3 regions of the Rahnella sp. GSA61A genome follow, and region 2 is predicted to be linked to each of the others. Evidence: predicted binding sites of a transcription regulator. Region 2 holds the regulator's gene; each other region holds the start of a gene.
What was found. Region 2 encodes Fur, which represses iron uptake genes when iron is present. Its sites were predicted from a motif close to ATAATAATGAGAACNACTATCAA; they were not measured.
Positions count from the first base shown of each region.

Region 1: a site for Fur is predicted at 3,637-3,659, ahead of feoA (ferrous iron transporter A). Genes of this name have one in related genera too.
Region 3: a site for Fur is predicted at 5,087-5,109, ahead of LC431_RS04615 (TonB-dependent siderophore receptor). Genes of this name have one in related genera too.

Region 1 covers NZ_JAHXYO010000008.1:73,351-81,150, reverse strand. The annotation lists gene LC431_RS12395 (LysR family transcriptional regulator) at 1-522, opposite strand, end outside; gene LC431_RS12390 (FeoC-like transcriptional regulator) at 591-830, opposite strand; gene feoB (Fe(2+) transporter permease subunit FeoB) at 839-3,157, opposite strand; gene feoA (ferrous iron transporter A) at 3,244-3,468, opposite strand; gene LC431_RS12375 (Tex family protein) at 3,867-6,197, opposite strand; gene greB (transcription elongation factor GreB) at 6,309-6,782, opposite strand; gene LC431_RS12365 (MG2 domain-containing protein) at 7,014-7,800, shown strand, end outside.
Region 2 covers NZ_JAHXYO010000002.1:198,160-205,959, forward strand. The annotation lists gene nagE (N-acetylglucosamine-specific PTS transporter subunit IIBC) at 1-1,196, shown strand, start outside; gene glnS (glutamine--tRNA ligase) at 1,389-3,059, shown strand; gene LC431_RS03000 (OprD family outer membrane porin) at 3,538-4,908, shown strand; gene chiQ (ChiQ/YbfN family lipoprotein) at 4,922-5,257, shown strand; gene fur (ferric iron uptake transcriptional regulator) at 5,386-5,841, opposite strand; gene fldA (flavodoxin FldA) at 6,154-6,681, opposite strand; gene LC431_RS03020 (methyl-accepting chemotaxis protein) at 7,103-7,800, shown strand, end outside.
Region 3 covers NZ_JAHXYO010000003.1:58,673-66,472, reverse strand. The annotation lists gene LC431_RS04630 (DHA2 family efflux MFS transporter permease subunit) at 1-934, opposite strand, end outside; gene LC431_RS04625 (HlyD family secretion protein) at 1,016-2,140, shown strand; gene LC431_RS04620 (TetR/AcrR family transcriptional regulator) at 2,178-2,768, shown strand; gene LC431_RS04615 (TonB-dependent siderophore receptor) at 2,828-4,939, opposite strand; gene LC431_RS04610 (O-methyltransferase) at 5,291-5,974, shown strand; gene LC431_RS04605 (glycoside hydrolase family 3 protein) at 5,981-7,800, opposite strand, start outside.

The DNA.
Region 1 (7,800 bases), on a different contig from region 2:
GAAGATATCGTCCTGAAACAGCGGCAACTGATCGTAACGCTGGGCATCGACATTGGAATCACTGGTCGAAATCAGGATGGCATCCAGCTGACCGTCTTCCAGCTTGTGCAGTAAATCATTGTTGGACCCCATCACCAGTTCCAGTTCAAGCTCCGGACGGCGCAGTTTCAGCCCCATGATCAGGCGCGGAATGGTTTCCAGCGTCAGCGAATATAACGTGCCGACTTTCAGCCGCTTATCGCCAAAACCGGCGGCGCGCCGGGTCGCCAGGATACCGTGTTCCATTTGCTCGATGACCTGCGTCGCGTGCTCCAGCAGCGCTTCAGCCGCAGGCAGCGGCAGCAGATTGCGGCCACGATGGATAAACAGCGGGCAACGTAAACCTTCTTCCAGTGAATGCAGGGCGCGATGCACGCTGACGCTGCTCAGACCGAGTTGTTCAGCAGTACGCGTGATGTTTTGCTTTTCCATATAAGCGAGGAAGATTTCGAGTTTACGGAAGGTGATTTCACTGTCGATCATGCAGGCTCCTGCGGGCGTAAACGAGGAGTGATGATAGCCGCGACGCGGCTATCAGGAAAGGCTTTGAATCAGTGTCGGGTGAGCTGATAGCTCACCGTGAGGCATTTCTTGCCGTCGGCGCAGCTTTTACAACTGCCGCTCAGACAACTGTCATCAGCTTCGACCACTTCTGCTTTGCGCATGGCGACCAGCCGTTCAAGCATCGCCTGCACCAGCGGTTGTGGTGCATTAAGCTGATGGCTGAGCTGGCGGGCATCTGCCCGCCCGGCCAGTGCGAGACTGTCGCGAACCTGAATCAGACTGGTCATCTCATCTCCTAGTGGCAATCGCTGCCGGTAGCGGGTTTACAACAGGTCGCCGCATTGCGCGGTTGCAGATGAACGCTGACCCGGCTGCGGGCTTTGCGCAGGGCGGTTAAGACGAGGGCATTGAAGATCAGGACGATCAGGATAATGCCCGCGCTGTGTGCCGGATGCGTGCTGAACGTTGCCGCCTGATAGAACAGGGTTGCCAGTGAGTACGCCACGTTTAGCCCCCAGAAGATCGAGAACGTCATCCAGCTACGGCTGGTTTCACGGGCAATCGCCCCCATCACCGAGACGCAAGGCACGTAAAGCAATACAAAGATCAGGTAGCTGTAAGCCGAAATCGCCGAACCAAATTTGGTGCTCATGACGCCCATTGAGCTGACGCCCATTTCGCCGTCGCCTTTGCTGGCTTCGATCGGGTTCGACAGCACGCTGATGCTGAAGGTATCTTTCAGACCCTGCCAGGTTTCTTTCACCGCGCCGCCCAGTTCATCGAACAGGTTGAAGCTGGCCGCATCGAAGGCTTCATTGGTGATGTGTTCGGCGGTATATAGCGTGTTCAGCGTACCGACCACCACCTCTTTTGCCATCGCACCGGTGACCAGACCCACGGTCGCCTGCCAGTTGTCAGGATGTACGCCCATCGGCGAGAGCACCGGTGTCAGCACTTTACTGACTGACGCCAGCGCCGAGTCATTGATGTTATCCACCGCCTTGCCGCTGAACGAGAAACTGTTCAGTGCGCCGATGAAAATACTGGCAATCACGATTACCTTACCGGCGCGCAGTACGAAACCTTTCAGACGTTGCCACGTTTGCAGCAGCAGGCTTTTCAGGTGCGGCACGTGATACACCGGCAGTTCCATCACAAACGGCGAGGCTTCGCCGCGCATGATGGTGTATTTCAGCAGCAGTCCGGTCAGGATAGCGACCACGATGCCCAACAGATACAGCGAGAACACCACGGATGCGCCGTCCTGCCCGAAAAAGGCCGCAGAGAACACCGCAAAAATCGCCAGACGTGCGCCGCATGACATGAACGGCGCCATCATCACGGTGATCAGCCTTTCACGCGGCGCATCCAGCGTGCGGGCACCCATAATAGACGGCACGTTACAGCCGAAACCGACAATCAGTGGCACGAAGGATTTACCCGGCAGGCCGAGCGACTGCATCAGCCTGTCCATGACGAACGCAGCACGCGCCATATAACCGGAGTCTTCAAGGAACGACAGGAACAGATACATCATGCCGATTTGTGGCACCAGAGGCAGCACGGTATTGATACCGCCACCCAGCCCCTGTGCCAGAAAAATGGTCAGCCATTGCGGGAAATGCAGGGTAAAGCCAATCCACTGCGTACCCTGAATGAAAATCGCGGCGGAGCCGATATCGAAAATCGGCTGCAGCGCACCACCGATGTTGATGGCCAGCACGAACATCAGATACATCACCAGCAGGAAAATCGGTACGCCCAGAAAGCGGTTGAGGATCACGCGATCGAGCACCTGCGTCAGTTTATTCGGCGCCGTAAGGTGGGAGTTGCTGATCTCTGCGCAAAGCGCCGCGATGCTCTGATAACGCGCATCGGCGATCAGCAGTGCCGGATCGTCCAGTTTCTGCTCAGCCAGCCGGGCTCTCACCTGCGGCAATAATGCCTGTGCGTTGCCTGCGTGCGTCTGGCTATAAATATCCCCTTCAAGAATTTGCAGTGCCAGCCAGCGGCGTTGTTGCAGCGCCATGGCTGGCGGCATTTCGGCGGCCAAGACATCGACTTCCTGTTGTAAAACCGGATGATATTGCACACGTTCCAGCACAGCCACTTGTGGCAATTCGTCGATGGCGGCTTTCAGTTCTTTGATGCCGCTGGCACGGGTAGAAACCAGCGCCACCACCGGGCAACCCAGACGAGCAGACAGCGCAGGGATATCAATATTGATGTTCTGGATTTTGGCGATATCCAGCATGTTCAGCGCCACGATGCATGGTACGCCCAGTTCCAGCAGTTGCAGTGTCAGGTATAAATTGCGCTCGAGGTTTGAGGCATCGACGACGTTGATCATCAGATCCGCGTCGCCGCTCAGAATGTAATGGCAGGCAATTTGTTCATCGAGCGAAGTTTGCTCGGAAATGGTGGTCAGGGAATAGGTACCCGGTAAATCCACCAGCGTAATCTGGTGCGCTGCGGTGGCAAACTGACCTTCTTTGCGCTCGACGGTCACGCCTGCCCAGTTACCGACACGCTGGCGTGAACCGGTTAACTGATTGAAAAGCGTGGTCTTACCTGAGTTTGGGTTACCAATCAGGCCGATCGTTAATGGTTTCATTCGATAAAATCTACGTGTCAGAAAAGGTAAACATGCAAGCCCGGGGCCGCCGCGAAAAATGAACTGTCAAAGGCCTGATGTTGGGATCAGGCCATCATCTCGAGCTGGAGGAGATCGAGGTCTTTTCTGCGGACGACGAGGCTGGTACGGCGGGTTTCGATTTGTACCGGATCACCCATCGGCGCAACGCGGATAATGTTGAAAAATGACCCCGGTAACATCCCGAGTGACAACAGTTTCTGCCGGTAAGCCGGGCTGATTTCGTGTGAAAAGCCGGTAATTTTATAAGCACGTTTTGATTGAAGTTGCATAGTTCCTCGCGAAGCATTCAGGCATTTTGGGGGCAGCGTGACAAAGGTTACGCCGCGCTTCCGTGCCCGGTGATCTCACTTAACTGCGAAATATTGCTCAGAAATTGTCCATGGTGCGAAATTGTCAGCCTGTGGCTGACGGCGTATTGAATACGCAAAGAAGTACAAACGAGAATAGTTATCATAATTAGTACGCGTATAGAGACAAAAGAAAAGAGGGGGTGCCTCTTCACGGGAATCTCCACCGCGTCGCTATCGTATGCCTGCCGGATGGCCGATTTATTGATTTACCTCAGTGATTGATTCATTAAGACAGAGTTTAAAAAGTGTCGAAAAAAGATACATAAAAAAAGCCGCTGGATATCAGCGGCTTTGGTGTGGCGGGGAAAAACGAAGAATTAACGTTTTTTGCCGAGCGCGGCGGCCAGAGCATCGGCCATCGCGTTATTGCCTGCTGGCGCGGCATTGCGGCCCGACGGTTTGTTTGGCGCGTGGCGTTTCTGATTGTCTCGTGAATCTGACGCTGGCGCGGAAGAACGGCGCGCGGGTGCTTCGCCCGGTTGCTCGTCCAGTCGCATGGTCAGCGCGATACGTTTGCGTTGCAGATCGACTTCCATCACTTTGACTTTGACGATGTCGCCGGCTTTCACCACTGTGTGGGGATCTTCGACGAATTTGTTCGCCAGTGACGAGATGTGAACCAGGCCGTCCTGATGGACACCAATATCGACGAACGCACCAAAGTTGGTGACGTTAGTGACAGAGCCTTCGAGGATCATGCCCGGCATCAGGTCGTTCATGGTTTCCACGCCCTCGGCAAAGGTCGCGGTTTTAAACTCTGGACGCGGATCGTGCCCCGGTTTTTCCAGCTCTTTGATAATGTCGGTGACCGTCGGCACACCGAACTGCTCATCGGTGAATTCGCTGGCTTTCAGGCCACGCAGCACATTGGAATCGCCCATCAGTTCTTTCAGCGCCAGCTGTGTCGCCGCCAGAATGCGTTCCACTACCGGATAGGTTTCCGGGTGAACTGTCGAGGCATCAAGCGGGTTGTCGCCGTGGTTGATACGCAGGAAGCCCGCGCATTGCTCAAAGGCTTTTGGCCCCAGACGGCTGACTTTCAGCAACTGTTCGCGGTTACGGAACTGACCGTTTTCGTCGCGCCAGTTAACGATATTCTGCGCCATCATGCGTGTCAGACCGGCCACGCGGGTCAGCAGGGGAACGGATGCGGTATTGAGATCAACACCCACGGCGTTCACGCAGTCTTCGACCACGGTATCGAGTTTTTTCGCCAGCTGAGACTGGCTGACGTCGTGCTGATACTGACCAACACCGATGGATTTCGGGTCGATTTTCACCAGCTCCGCCAGCGGATCCTGTAATCGACGGGCGATAGAGACTGCGCCGCGAATAGAAACATCCAGATCCGGGAATTCCAGCGCCGCCAGTTCGGAGGCAGAATACACCGATGCACCAGCTTCACTGACAATCACTTTCTGCGCTTTTACCGCCGGGAACTGTTTTTGCAGCTCAAGGAAGAAGCGCTCGGTCTCGCGGGACGCGGTGCCATTACCGATCGCCACCAGTTCGACATTATGTTTGATGCACAGCGCGGCAACCTGTTGTGCGGCTTTTGCTGCCTGACCGGTATGGGGATAAACCGTATCGATATCCACCAGTTTGCCGGTGTTATCCACAACGGCGACTTTTACACCGGTACGTAAACCCGGATCGAGACCCATAGTGGCGCGCATACCGGCGGGGGCGGCCATCAGCAAATCGTGCATGTTGCGGGCAAAAACGTTGATCGCTTCATCTTCGGCGCGTTCGCGCACGGTGCCCATCAGCTCGGTTTCGAGGTGCAGCAGCACTTTGATACGCCATGTCCAGTTGACCACGGCACGACGCCAGACGTCAGCAGGCGCGTTGTTCAGGCGCAGGCCCAGATGGTCGATGATCAGTTGTTCGGCATAGCTTTCTTTTGGCGGCTCGTCATGCTGCGGATCGGCATTCAGCGCCAGTTGTAAGATACCTTCGTTGCGGCCGCGGAACATCGCCAGCGCGCGGTGCGAAGGCACCTGAGAAATCGGTTCGTGATGGTCGAAATAGTCGCGGAATTTCGCGCCTTCCTGCTCTTTACCTTCCACCATACGGGACGTCAGATGGGCGTTTTTCCACAGGTAATCGCGGACTTTCGCCAGCAGCGCGGCATCTTCAGCGAAACGCTCCATCAGAATGTAACGTGCGCCATCAAGGGCAGCTTTGGTGTCGGCCACGCCTTTATCGGCATCAATGAATTTTGCGGCAGCAGCGTCCGGCTCGTTTTGCGGATCGTTCCACAGCAATTCGGCCAGCGGCTCCAGACCGGCTTCGATAGCGATTTGTCCGCGCGTGCGGCGCTTGGGTTTGAACGGCAGGTAAAGGTCTTCCAGCTCGGTTTTGCTCAGCGTGGTATTAATGGCATTTGCCAGGTCGTCGCTGAGTTTGCCCTGTTCTTCGATAGATTTGAGGATGGTCTGGCGACGGTCTTCCAGCTCCCGCAGATAACCCAGACGGGTGTCCAACTGACGCAGTTGGGTATCGTCCAACCCACCGGTGACTTCCTTACGATACCGCGCAATAAACGGCACGGTATTACCTTCATCCAGCAGACGCACCACGGAAGCAACCTGCTCCGGGCGAACCTGCAATTCACTTGCGATAATGCGGCTCAGTTGATCATTCATAGGTCTGATATCAGTTTTTTTCGTTTAAAAAGCAGGGCACAGTTATACGGTTTGAAGACATAAAATGCCAGTCATCAGGCTGTCCGCCTGCGTGTTTTGAGAGTTAGCTGATCATTTCCCGTAGTCAATCTCATTGACGTACCAGGTCGCGTCGCCAACCGGTGTGGTGACCACCAGACTGTCGCCGACTTCTTTTTTCAACAGCGCGCGCGCCATCGGCGAGTCGATAGAAATGTAGTCTTTGCGGCCAAAAATTTCGTCATATCCGACAATGCGGAAACGCTTGATGTCGCCGTCGTCATTTTCGACTTCCACCCAGGCACCAAAGAACACTTTGCCGTCCTGTTGCGGTGAATAATCGACGATGCGCAGCTGTTCCATGCATTTGGTCAGATAGCGGATGCGGCGGTCGATTTCACGCAGCCGTTTCTTATTGTACTGGTAATCGGCATTTTCACTGCGGTCGCCCAGGCTTGCAGCCCAGGTGACCTTTTTGGTCACTTCGGGGCGTTCATCGCGCCACAGGAAATCCAGTTCAGTTTTGAGCTTGTCGTAGCCTTCACGGGTAATCAGTTTCGTCTTCATGTCACCTGTCGCTTTGCGCAAAATCCTCGCGCTATTGTTTCACACAATCGTGTCGCTGGCAGCGCAGAAATCAGCCGGAAACTCCCGGTTGCTGCTACGCTTTATCTGATGGCTTTTTAGGCGAATAATCATTATCCTGCGGCGCAATGCGTTGAATTTAATAAAAGTCCTGATTCGCATAAAAATATCACTTCTGGCGATGGTTCACAGGGATTAGGGGTACAGCAACAAATGGATTTATTAAAATTCTTACTTCGTCTGCCTTTTACATTGATAAAAGGTGTTTTCCGCGTGCTGGCTTTTATTCTGGGCCTGCTGGGTCGTGTCTTCAAACCGCTGGTCGGGAATATTGACTGGCGGGCACCTGCCTGGTGGACGGCCACTTCCGGCTGGCTGAAGCGCAGCTTTACGCGGATGGAAAATGGCGTAGATAAATACCCGAAAGCCATCAGTCTGGCGATTCTGGTTTTGCTGTGCGCCGCAGGTGCTGGCGTTTACGGCTGGCACTGGTGGCTCAATCGCCCGCAGCCGATAGAACCTGCACCAATGGTTTATCAGAACACCAGCGTCAGCGTCAGCGGCCCCGAGTCCGTCAATTACGCCGCGCAAAAGCCTGCACCGCAGCAAGTCATTTTCAGTTTCCGTCATTCTGCCGCGCCCGTGACGGAAGTGGGCAAAGTGGTCGAAAAAGGGATTTCCCTGAAACCTGCCACGGAAGGTGAATGGAAATGGGTAAGTGGTTACACCTTAGTGTTCACGCCTAAAAATCCGCTGCCGATGGGCAACAAATATGATGTGAACTTCACCCCTGATGTGCTGCTTGCGCCACAAATTAAACTGGCGAAAACTCGCTATGAATTTTCTGCCCCAGCTTTCGGTTATCAGTTGGGTCAGGCCGAGTATTATCAGGACCCGCAGGATCCCCAAAAACGCAGCGCGATTTTTAACGTTAAATTCAACGCACCGGTGGATGTCGCCAGTTTCGAAAAACAGATTTCGCTTGGCCTGACCGAAGGGA
Region 2 (7,800 bases):
AAGCAAAAGTTGCTGGTATCATGCTGGCTGCTGCTTTCGCTTCCTTCTTTACCGGTATCACCGAACCGCTGGAATTCTCCTTCATGTTCGTTGCGCCGGTGTTGTATGTGATTCACGCCGTACTGACCGGGATTTCGGTCTTCATCGCAGCAAGCATGCACTGGATTGCCGGTTTCGGCTTCAGCGCAGGTTTGGTGGATATGGTGCTGTCTTCCCGTAACCCGCTGGCGACTCACTGGTACATGCTGATCCCTCAGGGTCTGGTGTTCTTCGTGATTTACTATGTGGTGTTCCGTTTCACCATCCAGAAATTCAACCTGCTGACCCCGGGACGTGAACTGGCAGTGGCCGGTGACGAAGCGGACGGTTACGACGTTGATGTGGAATCTGCTGGCAACAAAGGTGATGAAACCGTTGCTCTGGCACGTCGTTATATCAGTGCCATCGGCGGTTCAGAAAACCTGACCGGCATTGATGCCTGTATCACCCGTCTGCGCCTGAACGTGAAAGACTCCGCACTGGTCAACGACGGACTGGCGAAACGTCTGGGCGCTTCAGGAGTTATCCGTCTGAATAAACAAAGCGTGCAGGTGATTGTCGGTACCCGTGCCGAAATCATTGCCGGTGCGATGCGTACCGCACTGAATGCAGGCCCGATTGCTGCGGCTACCGTGACTCCGGCTGCGCCAGTGTCTGAAATCAAACCTCAGGCAGTGCCAAACAGCGTGAAAACGGTAGTGGAAACTTTAGTGTCTCCGGTTACCGGTGACATTGTGGCGCTGGATCAGGTGCCTGATGAAGCCTTTGCCAGCAAAGCGGTGGGTGATGGTGTTGCCATCCGTCCTACCGATAAAATCGTTGTGTCGCCGGCTGCGGGCACGGTGGTGAAAATCTTCAATACCAATCATGCGTTCTGCCTGGAAACGACTTCCGGTGCTGAAATCGTGGTGCATATGGGGATTGATACTGTTGCACTGAACGGCCAGGGCTTTACCCGCCTGGTTGAAGAAGGGACAACAGTCACTGCCGGTCAGCCTGTACTGGAACTGGATCTGGATTATCTGAATGCCAATGCGCGCTCAATGATCAGCCCGGTAGTCGTCAGCAATATTGATGATTATACCGGTGTGACGTCACTGGCCAGCGGTTCAGTGGTTGCCGGTCAAACGAAACTGTTCGATATCCAGGGCAAATAACCCTGCGGATGACGTAACAGGTCGACGTAGTGACAGCGGGAAGAGAGCGATCTCTTCCCGCTTTTTATTGTCTGAGGACAGAGGCAGCAGAGATAACCACGATTTAATGCAACTAACGGTTGTTTCCCGGCGTGGCTTGTTGGAACATAAGCGGTTATCCGTAGAGTCAATGTTGCGTAGAGGAATTGCACAATGAGTGAGGCTGAAGCCCGCCCAACAAATTTTATCCGTCAGATTATTGATGAAGATCTGGCGACCGGGAAACACAATACCGTTCACACCCGTTTCCCACCTGAGCCTAATGGTTATCTGCACATCGGTCATGCGAAATCTATCTGCCTGAATTTCGGCATCGCGCAAGACTATCAGGGCCAGTGTAATCTGCGTTTTGACGATACCAACCCGGCAAAAGAAGACATCGAATTCGTTGAGTCAATCAAACGCGACGTCCAGTGGTTAGGTTTCGACTGGAGCGGCGATATTCATTACTCCTCGGACTATTTTGATCAACTGCATGCTTATGCGCTTGAACTGATCAACAAAGGTCTGGCGTATGTTGATGAACTGTCTCCTGACCAGATCCGTGAATATCGCGGCTCCCTGACGTCGCCGGGTAAAAACAGCCCGTACCGCGATCGCACCGTGGAAGAGAACATTGCGTTATTTGAAAAAATGCGTAACGGTGAGTTCGCCGAAGGCGCTGCGTGTCTGCGTGCAAAAATCGATATGGCCTCGCCATTCTTTGTGATGCGTGATCCGGTTCTGTACCGTATTAAATTCGCAGAACATCACCAGACCGGTAAAAAATGGTGCATCTATCCGATGTACGATTTCACCCACTGCATTTCCGATGCGCTGGAAGGGATCACCCATTCGCTGTGTACGCTGGAATTCCAGGATAACCGTCGTCTGTACGACTGGGTTCTGGATAATATTTCTATTCCATGCCACCCGCGTCAGTACGAATTCTCCCGTCTGAATCTCGAATACTCCATCATGTCCAAGCGCAAGCTGAACCTGCTGGTGACCGAGAAGATTGTTGAAGGCTGGGATGACCCGCGCATGCCGACCGTTTCAGGTCTGCGTCGCCGGGGCTATACCGCGGCATCTATCCGTGAATTCTGCCGTCGTATCGGCGTTACCAAGCAGGATAACAACGTTGAAATGATGGCGCTGGAATCTTGCATCCGTGACGATCTCAACGAGAACGCACCGCGCGCCATGGCGGTTATCAATCCGGTTAAAGTGATCATTGAAAACTTTACCGGTGATGATGTGCAGATGGTGAAGATGCCGAATCATCCGGGCAAACCGGAAATGGGCACCCGCGAAGTGCCGTTTACCCGTGAGATTTACATCGATCAGGCTGATTTCCGCGAAGAAGCCAACAAGCAGTACAAGCGTCTGGTGTTGGGCAAAGAAGTGCGCCTGCGTAATGCGTATGTGATCAAAGCAGAACGTATCGAGAAAGACGAGGAAGGGAATATCACCACTATCTTCTGTTCTTACGATATCGACACGCTGAGCAAAGATCCTGCCGATGGCCGCAAGGTGAAAGGCGTGATCCACTGGGTGTCCGCGTCTGAAGGCAAACCGGCTGAGTTCCGCCTGTATGACCGTCTGTTCAGCGTCGCAAACCCGGGCCAGGCGGAAGACTTCCTGACCACCATCAACCCGGATTCCCTGGTGATTTCCCACGGTTTCGTGGAGCCATCACTGGTGGCTGCACAGGCTGAAATCAGCCTGCAGTTTGAGCGTGAAGGTTACTTCTGTGCCGACAATCGCTACTCAAGTGCTGAACATCTGGTGTTTAACCGTACCGTTGGCCTGCGTGATACCTGGGAAAGCAAACCCGTCGCGTAAGCCCTCAGTATGAGGTAATAAAAACGCAGTTCAGGCTGCGTTTTTTTTCGCCTGTTATTCTTGTCAGAGATGCCTTTTGTTTTTCGTCGCGAATTAATGTATTTCCTATGCTTACTTTTAAAACGTTGTGCCACAGCCGTTCATATTGCTGAAACGTTTAAACTGTAAGATGATTTTGTTTAATCGTATGTTTTAATTATATATTATTATAGTCCATTGCTTTAATCCTTTCCTGCATACCTCTGTAATGCTTTTTCATCTTTATGTGCACTTTGTCATATTTCGATAATTAATGATTAATTACTCATTGATAATTCGCGTCGCGAAAAATACTCTTGATGTTGATTTAACCGGTTACGCCTCTGGCGACCGCTTTTTATACCCGTTTGGGTTTTGCTCGTTTTTTTAGTCAACATGAGGAATCTCTATGCACAAGCGCCGTAACAGGGGCAGGGGATCGGCTTACCTGAAACCTGCCATGTATTCTCTCGCCGGCACCTTACTGGGTGGCGGAATGATGTTTTCACAAGAGACCAAAGCAGCCGGTTTTATTGATGATTCCACACTGACCGGCGGTGTGTACTACTGGCAGCGTGAACGTGACCGCAAGGACATGGATCCGGCGAGTGACCACTACAAAGACTATACAACCAACCTTTCGCATTCTACCGCTAACCTGAACCTCGATTTTTCTTCCGGCTATGCCTGGGACATGTTTGGTATTGATATCGCAGCCTTTACGGCGATTGAAATGGCCGAGAGCAGCGAGAGCGGCCATCCCAACGAAATCGCCTTTTCCAACAGCAATCGCGCCTACGACGAAGATTACTCCGGGGATAAAAGTGGGGTCAGTCTTTATAAGGCAGCCGGTAAATTCAAATACGGCGGATTCTGGGGGCACGCAGGGTATATTCAGCCTACCGGACAGACGCTGATCGCACCGCACTGGAGCTTTATGCCGGGTACGTATCGCGGTGCGGAAGCCGGTTATAAACACGATTTCGGTGACCCGGGTGAACTGAGTTTCTCCTATATGTGGGCTGATGAATATAAATCGCCGTGGCATCTGGAAATGGATGATTTCCGCCAGAATGACAAGAAAACCGGCGTTTCTTATATTCATTCGCTCGGTGCGAAATATGATTTTAAAAATGACTTCGTACTGGAAGGCGCATTTGGCCAGGCTGAAAGTTATGTCGATCAGTACTTTGCTAAAGCCTCGTACAAAATGGATCTGCTGGGCAATCCGCTGACCACCAGCTATCAGTTCTATGGTGCAGAAGACCGCATCAGTGACAAGAATGATCCGAACAGTCTGTATGACGGTCTGGCATGGTTGCAGGCACTGACCTTTGGCTATACCACCGGGCAGTTTAACTGGCGTCTGGAAGGGACGATGGTGAAAGCGGAAGGGAATCAGGGCTACTTCCTGCAGCGCATGACCCCGACTTATTCTTCCTCAAACGGCCGTCTTGATGTGTGGTGGGACAACCGCTCGGACTTCAACGCCAACGGTGAAAAAGCAGTATATGCAGGCGTATTGTATGATCTGGCGAAATGGGATTTACCGGGCTTCGCGGTCGGTGGTTCGTACGTCTATGCCTGGGATGCCAAACCGAGCACCAACGCCGCTTATGACCAGAGCCAGCGTCTGAAAGAAAGCGCATGGAGCCTGGATGCGCTGTACACCATTCAGGAAGGGCGCGCCAAAGGGACGTTGTTCAAACTGCATTACACCCAGTACGACAACCATTCGGATATTCCGAGCTGGGGCGGCGGTTACGGCAACATTTTCCAGGATGAAAAAGACGTGAAATTCATCGTTATCGCTCCATTCACTATTTTCTGAGGTCGCTATGTCGATGAATAAATTACTGATGATCGTGGTTTCGGTTGTTCTGCTGGCCGGTTGTGCACCCACCGCCGATCAGGCACAAATATCCCAAACGCGGGAAGATTACCGTGCCTGTATCAATACGTCAGAAGGCAATCCGGACAAACTGGCATCCTGCGAGGTGTTACTGAATAAACTGAAACAGGAAAAAGCCCACCAGCAATTTGCAGAACAGGAGACGGTGCGCGTGGTGGATTATCAGCGATGTCTGACGGCGCGTAAAACTGGCGACGGTCAGGCATATGCTGCTGATTGCGGGAAAATCTGGCAGGAAATAAAAACGAACAATTCACCTAAGCCGTGAATCTCAGCAGCGAAACATACCCCGGCTTGCCGGGGTTTTTTATGCCTGCTATCCGGGCTCAATCTGCGTCGATATCAGACATAAAAAAACCGCTTTTCAGCGGTTAATTTAGTCAAAGCCTGTGCAGATTACTGCGCAGGTTTATCGTTGTGCAAAGAGTCATCTTCGCGGCAATCGCCTGCTTCACAGTGGCCGTACAGATACAGGCTGTGGTTGGTGAGCTTGATACCGTGTTTCTTAGCAATCTCACGCTGACGACCTTCAATATATTCGTCACGGAATTCGATCACACGACCGCAATCCAGACAGATCAGGTGGTCGTGGTGATGTTGCTGGGTCAGTTCGAATACGGACTTGCCGCCTTCGAAGTTATGACGGGTGACAATACCGGCGTCGTCAAACTGGTTCAGAACGCGGTAAACCGTCGCCAGGCCAATTTCTTCACCCATATCAATCAGTTGCTTGTAAAGATCTTCCGCACTAACGTGATGACCTTCCGGCGCTTGCAGCACTTCCAGGATTTTGAGGCGCGGAAGCGTGACTTTTAAGCCGGCTTTCTTCAGTGCGGTGTTGTTGTCAGTCATGCGGATTCAGTCCTGTTACTATGTGCTAATCAAGTTGAGGCATGCAGCCTGTGGCATCGGCGGCACAAAATTATTCGTTTAGTCTCTTCGTTTAACGCAATGTGCCAATTCTCGTCAACGACAGCCTGTTAATAAAGATCACAAATTGCCGGTCACATTTGGAATGCAACGACTTGATCAATAGAAAAAACAGAGGAACTCAGTGTACCTTGATACGACCGAAAGTTACAATTTTGTAGCAGTTAAATTGTTAATTTCAGTAATAGTTTGGCCCTTCAATTGTAGAATAAATCCTCAGGGCCAACAGGGTTTTTAGCCAATAATTTCAGAAAGGCTAAGTTCTTCTGTGATCTGTTTCACCCAGGCATCAACACGTTCGCTGGTCAGTTCGGGCTGACGATCTTCGTCAATTGCCAGTCCTATGAAGTGCTTATCATCCGCCAGGCCTTTAGATGCTTCAAAGTGGTAACCTTCGGTAGGCCAATGTCCGACAATCACTGCGCCGCGTGGCTCAATGATATCGCGCACGGTGCCCAGCGCATCGCAGAAATATTCGGCGTAGTCTTCCTGGTCACCGCAACCAAACAGTGCCACCAGCTTACCTTCGAAATCTATCTCTTCCAGCGTTGGGAAAAAGTCGTCCCAGTCACACTGCGCTTCACCGTAATACCAGGTTGGAATGCCGATAAGCAAAATATCGAATTTTTCCAGATCCTCTTTGCTGCTCTTCGCAATGTCATGCACCTCTGCAACATCTTTACCCAATTGCTTCTGGATCATTTTTGCGATGTTTTCGGTGTTACCTGTATCGGATCCAAAGAAGATACCTACAACGGCCATAAGATTACCTAACCTCTTGTTCTCAATGAAGTGCTCTGCAACGCAGGCAATAATAATGCAGATGATAGCAAACTCGTGCGGCGGAGAATATGCTTCTGCTCGCCTTCTTAACTGGGAAATAAGTTTATCGGGCAATATTTTTATGTGTTATCGCCTTTGTGTGCTTTCACCTGCGGCGAATTAACCTCAGGGTTAATGAGGTCAAAAGCAAGTTTGAGAAATAAGTTGTCACAATACTAAATTTCGAGAACATTCCGCCGATAGATGATTCGGGAGCAATCTCAACATAATAAAGAAATCGATGCCCGGAGAGGTGTTCAAACATGTCCTGGGGCACTTGCCTGCTGGTTACCTGTCTTGATTCTCCGCATCCCCGTCAATCCTCAGGCCAGAAACAGACATGTTTCGAGAGAGGCATATCGTGCAGTTTTTAAAAAATATCACCATCAGGGCCGCTTTATTAACCATTCTTGGCATCTTTTGCGTCATGTGGGCAGGTGTTTCCCTTTACACCGTCACCTCACTGGACACACTGACCCAAAATACCAAAAATAGTACCGAGCTGGTCAACAATATGGCGCTGATCAATAAAGGAAATGATCAGTATTTTCGTACCGTGACGCGCCTGAGCCGCGCCGTGGCACAGCTTCAGGCCGATCCGTCAAAAGGTCCGGAAATTTTTGATACCGCCAAACAATCACTCAGCGGGCTGACGCAGGCTCTGGCCAGTTTTAAAGCGGCACCGCATCCGGGGCTGGAAGATTCCTCCGTGCAGGAATTAATCACCAGTTGGGAAAATCTGATCACGCAGGGCGTCACGCCATTGTTCGACGCAGCCCGCAGCAAAAATACGGAGTCCTATAACCAGCTAGCCAATTCCACCGTGCCTGCACTGAGCCGCAGCTTTGGCTCATCAATGGAAAAAGTCAGCGGTCAGATCGCTGTCGATTTTGATGCGGCACAACGGCAATCCACCCATCTGACGTCATTTAGCAAAGTGATTCTGCTGACGGCATTTGGTATCGGGCTGGTGATTTTATTGCTGACTGACCGTTATCTGGTGATGGCGCTGGTGAAGCCGCTGGATAAAATCCGCGGTCACTTCGCGGTGATCGCCAG
Region 3 (7,800 bases), on a different contig from region 2:
TGAAATCGCGGATGCGGCCGAGGAAAACCGGCGTCAGATATGTAGAGGCATAAAGACCAAATCCAACCACCAGATTGAACAGGCAGGCGAAGGTGAATGTCGGGTCACGGAAGGGCGTCAGGCGTACGATCGGGTTTTTCGAATAAAAGGATCGTTCGAGAAACAGCACAAAGGCCACCAGTGAGAACCACGCCGAAATCTGGATTTGCGGATCGCTGAACCAGTTCTTGCGCGGGCCTTCTTCCAGCACATATTCCAGACAACCGAGCGCTATCGCCATCGACAATAAATGTATCCAGTCGATACGTTTAAGCATCGGATAATCCGCTTTATCCACATGAATAAACAGCACGGCACCGGTGGCAACCAGAGCGCCGGGCAGAATGTTGATGAAGAAAATCCAGCGCCAGTCGAGTAACTGCGTGACTATGCCACCCACAGTCGGCCCAAGTGTGGGGGCCAGCACGCTGACCATGCCGAGGATCGCCGGGATCAGCGCCTGCTGTTTGCCCTGAAACATGGCGAAGCCGGTCGCGAATACTGTCGGTACCATCGCGCCGCCGGTAAAACCCTGCAACGCGCGAAAGAAGATCATCGACTCGATATTCCACGACAATCCGCACCCGATGCTGCTGAGGGTGAACAGCGCCGCCGATGCGCTGAACAGCCAGCGGGTGGAAAGTGCCTGCGTCAGAAAAGCCGAGAACGGGATCATCACCAGTTCGGCGATCAGATACGAGGTTTGCACCCAGCTGATTTCATCCGGTCCGGCGGAAAGCCCGGCCTGCACATCGTTTAACGAGGCGGCGACAATCTGAATATCGATCAGCGCCAGAAACATACCGAACGCCATAATGCTGAAAATCAAAAACTTACGTGATGTCGGATAATCCGCAGGCGAAAGCGTCGCGGCTGGAGTCAGGGTGACAGACATGGCTATGAGATCCCGGGGACTTGTTTATATGATGGTCATCATATTAATATGATGACCATCATACAATGAGTGAAATTAAAAATGAGCGAAGTAACAGCAGATGAAGGGAGCCCGTCCCCGGCAGTAAAAGCCACTAAACGGTCAAAGCGGATCTTTGTGGTCAGCGGTATTGCGCTGATGGTAGCCCTGAGTGGCGCGGCATGGTTACTGGCTGCGCCCGCGTCGGAATCCACGGATGATGCCTATCTGACGGCAGACACCACCAGCGTTGCGCCAAAAGTAAAAGGCTTCGTTTCGACGGTGCTGGTGCGTCATAACCAGCGGGTACATGCCGGCGATAAACTGGTGCTGATCGACAGCGAAGAGTTTACGGCTCGTCTGGCGTCTGCGCAGGGAGAACTTGAAGATGCCCGCGCGCAGGTGGCGCAACAGGAAGCGGCGTTGCTGAGCCAGCAGGCGCAGGAACAACTGGCACTCACCCAAATCGAAGCCGCGCGCACGGCGATCCGTTCGTCGCGTGCGGAACAGCAACATGCTGAAGCCGAGCAGCAGCGTTATCAGTCGCTGGCGGTCAGCGGTGCCACATCACGCAATGATGCCGACCGGTATAAAACGGTGGCGGTGACGGCAGAACAAACCTCGGCGCACGCCGCGGCAATGCTGGATGTTGCCCAAAATCAGGCGGCGGTGACACACGCCCGGCGGGCAGAAATTCAGGCGGCGCTGGCACTGGCGAAGGCCGCTGTGGTGAAAGCGCAGGCGGCACAAGCGCTGGCGCAGCAGGATCTCAATCACACCACTATTGTTGCTGCCATCGATGGCATAGCGGGAAACCGGCAGGTACAGGTTGGCGATTACGTTACACCCGGTCAGCGGCTGATGACGCTGGTACCGGAACAGGGCATTTATGTGACGGCCAACTTCAAAGAAACACAGACCGGCAGAATGCAGCCGGGACAACGTGCGGACGTGCATGTGGATGCGCTGCCGGGCGTGACGTTTCGCGGTGAAGTCGACAGCCTTGCGCCGGGATCAGGTTCGACGTTTGCATTGCTGCCATTTGAGCCGGGCACGGGTAATTTCACCAAAATTGTTCAGCGGGTGCCGGTGCGGATCCGGCTTGACGCTGGTCAGCCAGATTTAGCGGCGCTGCGCCCCGGATTATCCGTGGATGCGCGCGTTTCGTTAACCGATGCGGTCAGGTAAGCTATGACAGCAATTTTCTGATTATCAGGGTGTTATTATGCGCTATGAGAGTGAACATAAACCTAAAATCCGCGAGCGGATCCTGAAGGAGGCGGCGAAAGACATCCGTACCAAAGGGCCGTTGCAGGTCAGCGTGGCAGGTGTAATGAGCAAAGCTGGCCTGACGCACGGTGGGTTTTATGCGCACTTTGCCTCAAAAGAGGCACTGATTGAGGCCGCCATCGGGCAGATGTTTAATCAGGTTATGGTCCGCTGGGATAAAGAAAATCAGGGGCTGACGGCGCAGCAGCAACTGGCAGGGTATATCGATTTCTACCTGTCGCCCGGGCACCGCGATAACCGGGCGCAGGGCTGTCCGGTGTCGGCGCTGGCCTCTGAAACGCCACGCTTGTCAGCGCCCTGTCAGGCAGAGTTCGCGCGCGGCATCGAACGTATCCGTGGGATGATTATCCGCCAGCTGACAGAGATGGGCGTGGACAACCCGCAAACGCAGGCGATATCGGTGAGTGCGGAACTGATGGGCAGTTTGTCGCTGGCACGTTGTGAGCCTGATCGTGAAGTTTCAGATGCGTTGCTGGAAAGTGCGAAGAAAGCGCTGAAGGCGCGGCTGGATCTTGCAGAAGAATAAACCGTATCCGGGCGATTCACAGACCTCCCCCTTTTCAGGGGGAGGCGCTGAAAAATCTATCAGAAATCATACCCTACCGTAGCAACCACGGTACGTTCCTGACCCCAGTAGCAGTAGCTGGTGCCGTAACAGGCTGCGACATATTTCTTGTCGAACAGGTTGTTAGCATTCAGCTGCACATACGCGCCTTTCAGTTGCGGATTGAACTGCACCAGATTCATACGCAGTGACGCATCAACCAGCGTGGCAGAAGGCATGTGGCGGGTGTTTTCGTTATCCGCCCATTGTGTGCCGATGTAACGCACACCTGCACCCATATCCACACCAATCGGCGTGTTGTACTGACCCCAGATGGAAGCCATTTGTTTTGGCGTCACATACGGCGTGTTGCCGTTGTTCTCAGCCGCATCACGGATACGCACTTTGTTGTAGGTGTAACCGGCCATCACGTTAAAGCGTTCGGTAACCTGTTTCTTAGCTTCCAGCTCAAGACCCTGTGAGCGGATTTTCCCTGCCGGCTCGTAATAGCTGCCAACCACCACGCGGTTACCCACGTCTTTTTGCGTCAGATCATACAGCGCCGCGGTGTACATATCGGAAGTGCCGACCGGCTGGTATTTGATCCCGGCTTCGTATTGCTCACTCTGCATCGGTTTCAGCAGCGTGCCGTCAGCGCCTGGCAGGGCAGATGGCGTCATCGCCTGGCTGTAGCTGACGTACGGAGAAATGCCGCTGTCAAAGGCGTACAGCAGGGAAGCGCGGCTGTTGAAGTGGCTGTCTTTACGTTCGCTGTTGCTCTGCGTGCCGTAAATGCTTTCGTAACTGCGGCTGGAGGTTTTCAGTGTGTCGTAACGGCCTGACAGGGTCAGATACCATTTGTTCCAGTTCATCTCATCTTGCAGATAGGTACCCATCTGCTCATAACGGTTTTTACCGCGTTTATGACTGTAATAATCCAGTGCATCACCGCCAACGCCAGTGTACGGGTTGAGGTTTTCAGCGTAAGCAGCGTCAGATTTCACATCATTGATAAAGTGGGAGTAATCGAAACCGATCACCACTTTATGTGCCAGTTCGCCGGTCGCGAAATCCGCTTCGAGCTGGTTATCAATCGCAAAAGTATCCAGCGAGGACTTCTCACCGGAATAATAACGACTCATCTCGGTACGGTCCGCATTCCAGCCCGCCTGATACACCTGATCCAGTTCGGTGTTGGAATGGGTGTAGTTGGCATTCTGGCGGAATGACCAGACGTCGTTAAACGCGTGCTGGAATTCGTAGCTGTAGATTTGCTCCCAGCGTTTGAACTGATTGCGGGTGCTTTCGCCATCGAAGAAACCCCGGCTCAGTTTCTGTCCGTAGAGGCTGCCGTCAGCCGGAACCGCGGCGTGGTAGCCACCGGACGGATCTTTTTGCAGATACGCGCGCAGTAAAAGCGAGGTATTTTCATCCGGCGTCCACAGCAACTGTGGCGAAATCGCGTAACGCTCTTCACGCTGGTGATCGTACTGCGTATCGCTGCTGCGGGTCATCCCGGTCAGACGGAATGCCAGCTGATCGTTGATGGCATTGGTGTAATCGAATGCGCCGCCTTTGGTATTTTGCGTGCCACCGGAAAGCTGGAAGTGACCTTCTTCAGCAAACTGCGGGCGCTTGGTGGATTCCACCACCACACCGCCGGGAATGCTCTGGCCGTAAAGCGCAGAAGACGGTCCTTTCACCACATCAATACGTTCCAGGAACCACGGATCAACCTGAATGGAGTTATAGGTCGAGCCATCGCTCAGGATCCGCAGGCCATCGAGGAAGGTGTTGTTGACGTCACCGCCGTGGAAACCGCGCAGGGAAATGGTGTCATAACGCGTTGCGCCGCCGGCAAAGTTGGTGAATACGCCTGGCGTGTAGTTCAGTGCAGCGTTAACCGTGGTGGCGTTCTGGTCAGTCATTTGCTGACGGGTCACAACAGAAACGGCCTGACCGGTGGTGATCAGCGGCTGATCCGTTTTGGTCGCACTTTTACTGGTTTTCGCGCTGTAACCCTGCGTCGGAGCATCGGCGGTATCCGCAGGCGCGGCTTTGACAATGACGGTGTCTTCAGCAGCCATTGAGGCAACCGGCATTGCCAGCGCGCACATAAGCACCGAGCGTTTGAGGGGGAAAGCCAACAACATATTCATAATCCCTATAAATAACTCAATAATGATTGAGTGATTAATTGATGCGTGTGTAATAAACCCAAAAGCCAACATGTGTTCCGCACAAAAGCATGACGTGCGAAGGGCAGTCACTTAACCGAAACGTGACGGATGTTAAACTTAATGATAATTGTTATCATTATTATTTTACAAATTCAAGGGAACTTTACGCCAAAAATGTGAAGTGACGCATTTTTAACCTGATGAAAACGAGGGTTTTTTAATTGCGGCAATAAAAATCTGAGCAAAATGGCCGGAAGTGATTAGGGTTAATAGTGAGTTTTTTAATCATGTTCTCTATGTAAAATTCACGGCCGGGAGGCGAAAATGGGTCAGGGGAGTCCGGAGGAATACAGCAGGAAATGGGCAGCGGTTGACAACTATCTGGTGAGTCATTTAGTGGACAGCGATCCGGTTCTGGATCAGGTACTGAAAAACAATCATCAGGCCGGTTTACCCGCACACGATGTAGCACCCAATCAGGGAAAATTACTGGCGCTGTTCGCCCAAATCATCAGCGCACAGAAAGTCTTAGAAATCGGCACGCTCGGCGCTTACAGCACTATCTGGCTGGCGCGGGCGTTACCGGCGCTCGGAAAAGTCGTGACGCTGGAAGCCGATCCGCATCATGCGCGCATCGCACAAACCAACATTGAGCTGGCCGGTTTGCAGGATAAAATTACCTTACACACTGGGCCTGCGTCAGAAACCTTGCCCACGCTCGCGGCGGAAGCGCCGTTTGACCTGATTTTTATTGATGCCGATAAACCCAGCAATCCGCTTTATCTGGAATGGGCGCTGAAATTGTCGAAACCGGGGACATTAATTATTGGCGATAATGTGGTGCGGGACGGCGCGGTGGTGGATCCGCACAGCGACGACGCCCGGGTGCAGGGTGTGCGTCGCTTTATTGAGATGATTGAACAGGAACCGCGTTTATCAGCGACCGCGCTGCAAACCGTCGGCAGCAAAGGCTGGGACGGTTTTGTGCTGGCGCGGGTCACCGGTTAACAGGGCTTAACGCGCCAGACCAAAGCCAATATCAAACAGCGGATTTTCGCTGTCATGTGGCATATCGGATTGTTGTCTGAGCACGGCTTCTTCAGACGATGGCAGTTCAAACGGCAGCTTACCGGTATAGGCTTCGGTGCTGGTCAGGCGCGTAAACAAAACGGTATCGCTGACACCGAAATTGCCGATAATCACTTTCGCTTTGTCCTTCACGTTGGTCAGGATCGCCGGACGGTCGAGATAAACGGTGACGATTGTCGGCACTGCTTTGCTGGCTTTCACGATCGCCTGATAATCCGCGTTGTCACCGGTAAAGGCCAGTGAGCCTTCGTGATGGCGCTTGCCAAAGAACCAGGCTTTATGCGGTTGCTCGTACGGGGCATGGGCGCGGATCAGCGCAATATCGGCTTTCTCCGGCGCATCCACCACGGTAAAACCGGCTGCCGTCGCGGCCTGCGGTGCTATGCCGTACAGCCAGATCTTTTTGCCTTTTTTCAGCGGTAATACATCATCGGTATTTTGCAGCAATACCAGTGAATGTCCCTGCGCCGAATTGGCTTCTTTTTGCCAGTCTGCGCGCCCGACGGTTTGGGTGGCTTTCTGCACATCGACATACGGATTTTCAAACAGTCCGGTCTGGAATTTTTGCTCAAGAATACGCACAACAGATTCATTCAGGCGCTGTTCAGTCAGTTGCTTTTCATGCACTGCGCTGACCAGCAACTGTGAGTCGGTCACGCCGCCAAACTGATCGACACCCGCCAGCACCGCCTTCACGAAACGCTGTTGCGGCGTCAGATTTTCGACACCCCACGACATGCCACCGGGCACCGGTTCTTTACCTTCCGGCGAACCGTTCAGGCATTCGTTTTCGCAATTGCTGGTGATCAGCCAGTCGCTGAGAATGACGCCTTTGAAACCGTATTGTCCGCGCAGAATGTCGGTCAGCAACTGATGACTGAATCCGGCACCGACCTGTTCGAGCGGTTTGCCGTCCACGGAAACATTTTTCAGGATTGAATATGTCGGCATGACGCTGGCGACCTTGGCTTCAAACGCGCCGGTAAACGGATAGATGTGTTCTTTGAGATTATTGCCGGGGAAGACGGCGTTTTTGCCGTAGACGTTATGGCTGTCAAAACCGTTCTCAGCCGCGCCATAGCCGACCCAGTGTTTGACCACGGAAATCACGCTGCCCTGATTTAACCCGTCAGGACCGTTTTGCATCCCTTCGATATACCCGCGCACCATGTTATGCACCCGTGTCGGATCTTCGCCGAAGGTGCCACTGATACGCGCCCAGCGCGGCTCTGTTGCCAGATCGGCTTGCGGTGAAAGTGCCTCACGGATACCGACGGCCAGATATTCCTGACGGACGATATCGGCGTAACGGCGGGTGAGTTTCTCATTGCCAATCGCCGCCAGTCCTAAGGTTTCCGGCCACTGGGTGAATTTACCGGAAGAGGTACTCGCACCGACCAGATACTCGAATGAGTTACGCGGGTCGCTGCTGACGGTGACCGGAATACCCAGGCGCGTCTTTTCGGCAATCTGCTGCAGTTTATTGTTTTCTTCCGCCATCATGGCGGGGTCGTTCGCCGAAAGCCGGGTGATCAGGCTGTTGACCTTCGCGCCGGTAATCATCTTTTCCGCCGCTGCCATGTCATAATGCGTGCCTGCGCCGATCGGGCTGTTGGCCGTCGGTGCCGAGCCATGCATCATCACCCCGGCTTTTTCCTCCAGCGTCATGCGTTTCACCAGATCCGCTGCTCGTTCTTCCGGCGTCAGTCGCCAGTCTTCATAAGGTTCCAGTTTCCCGGAATGGT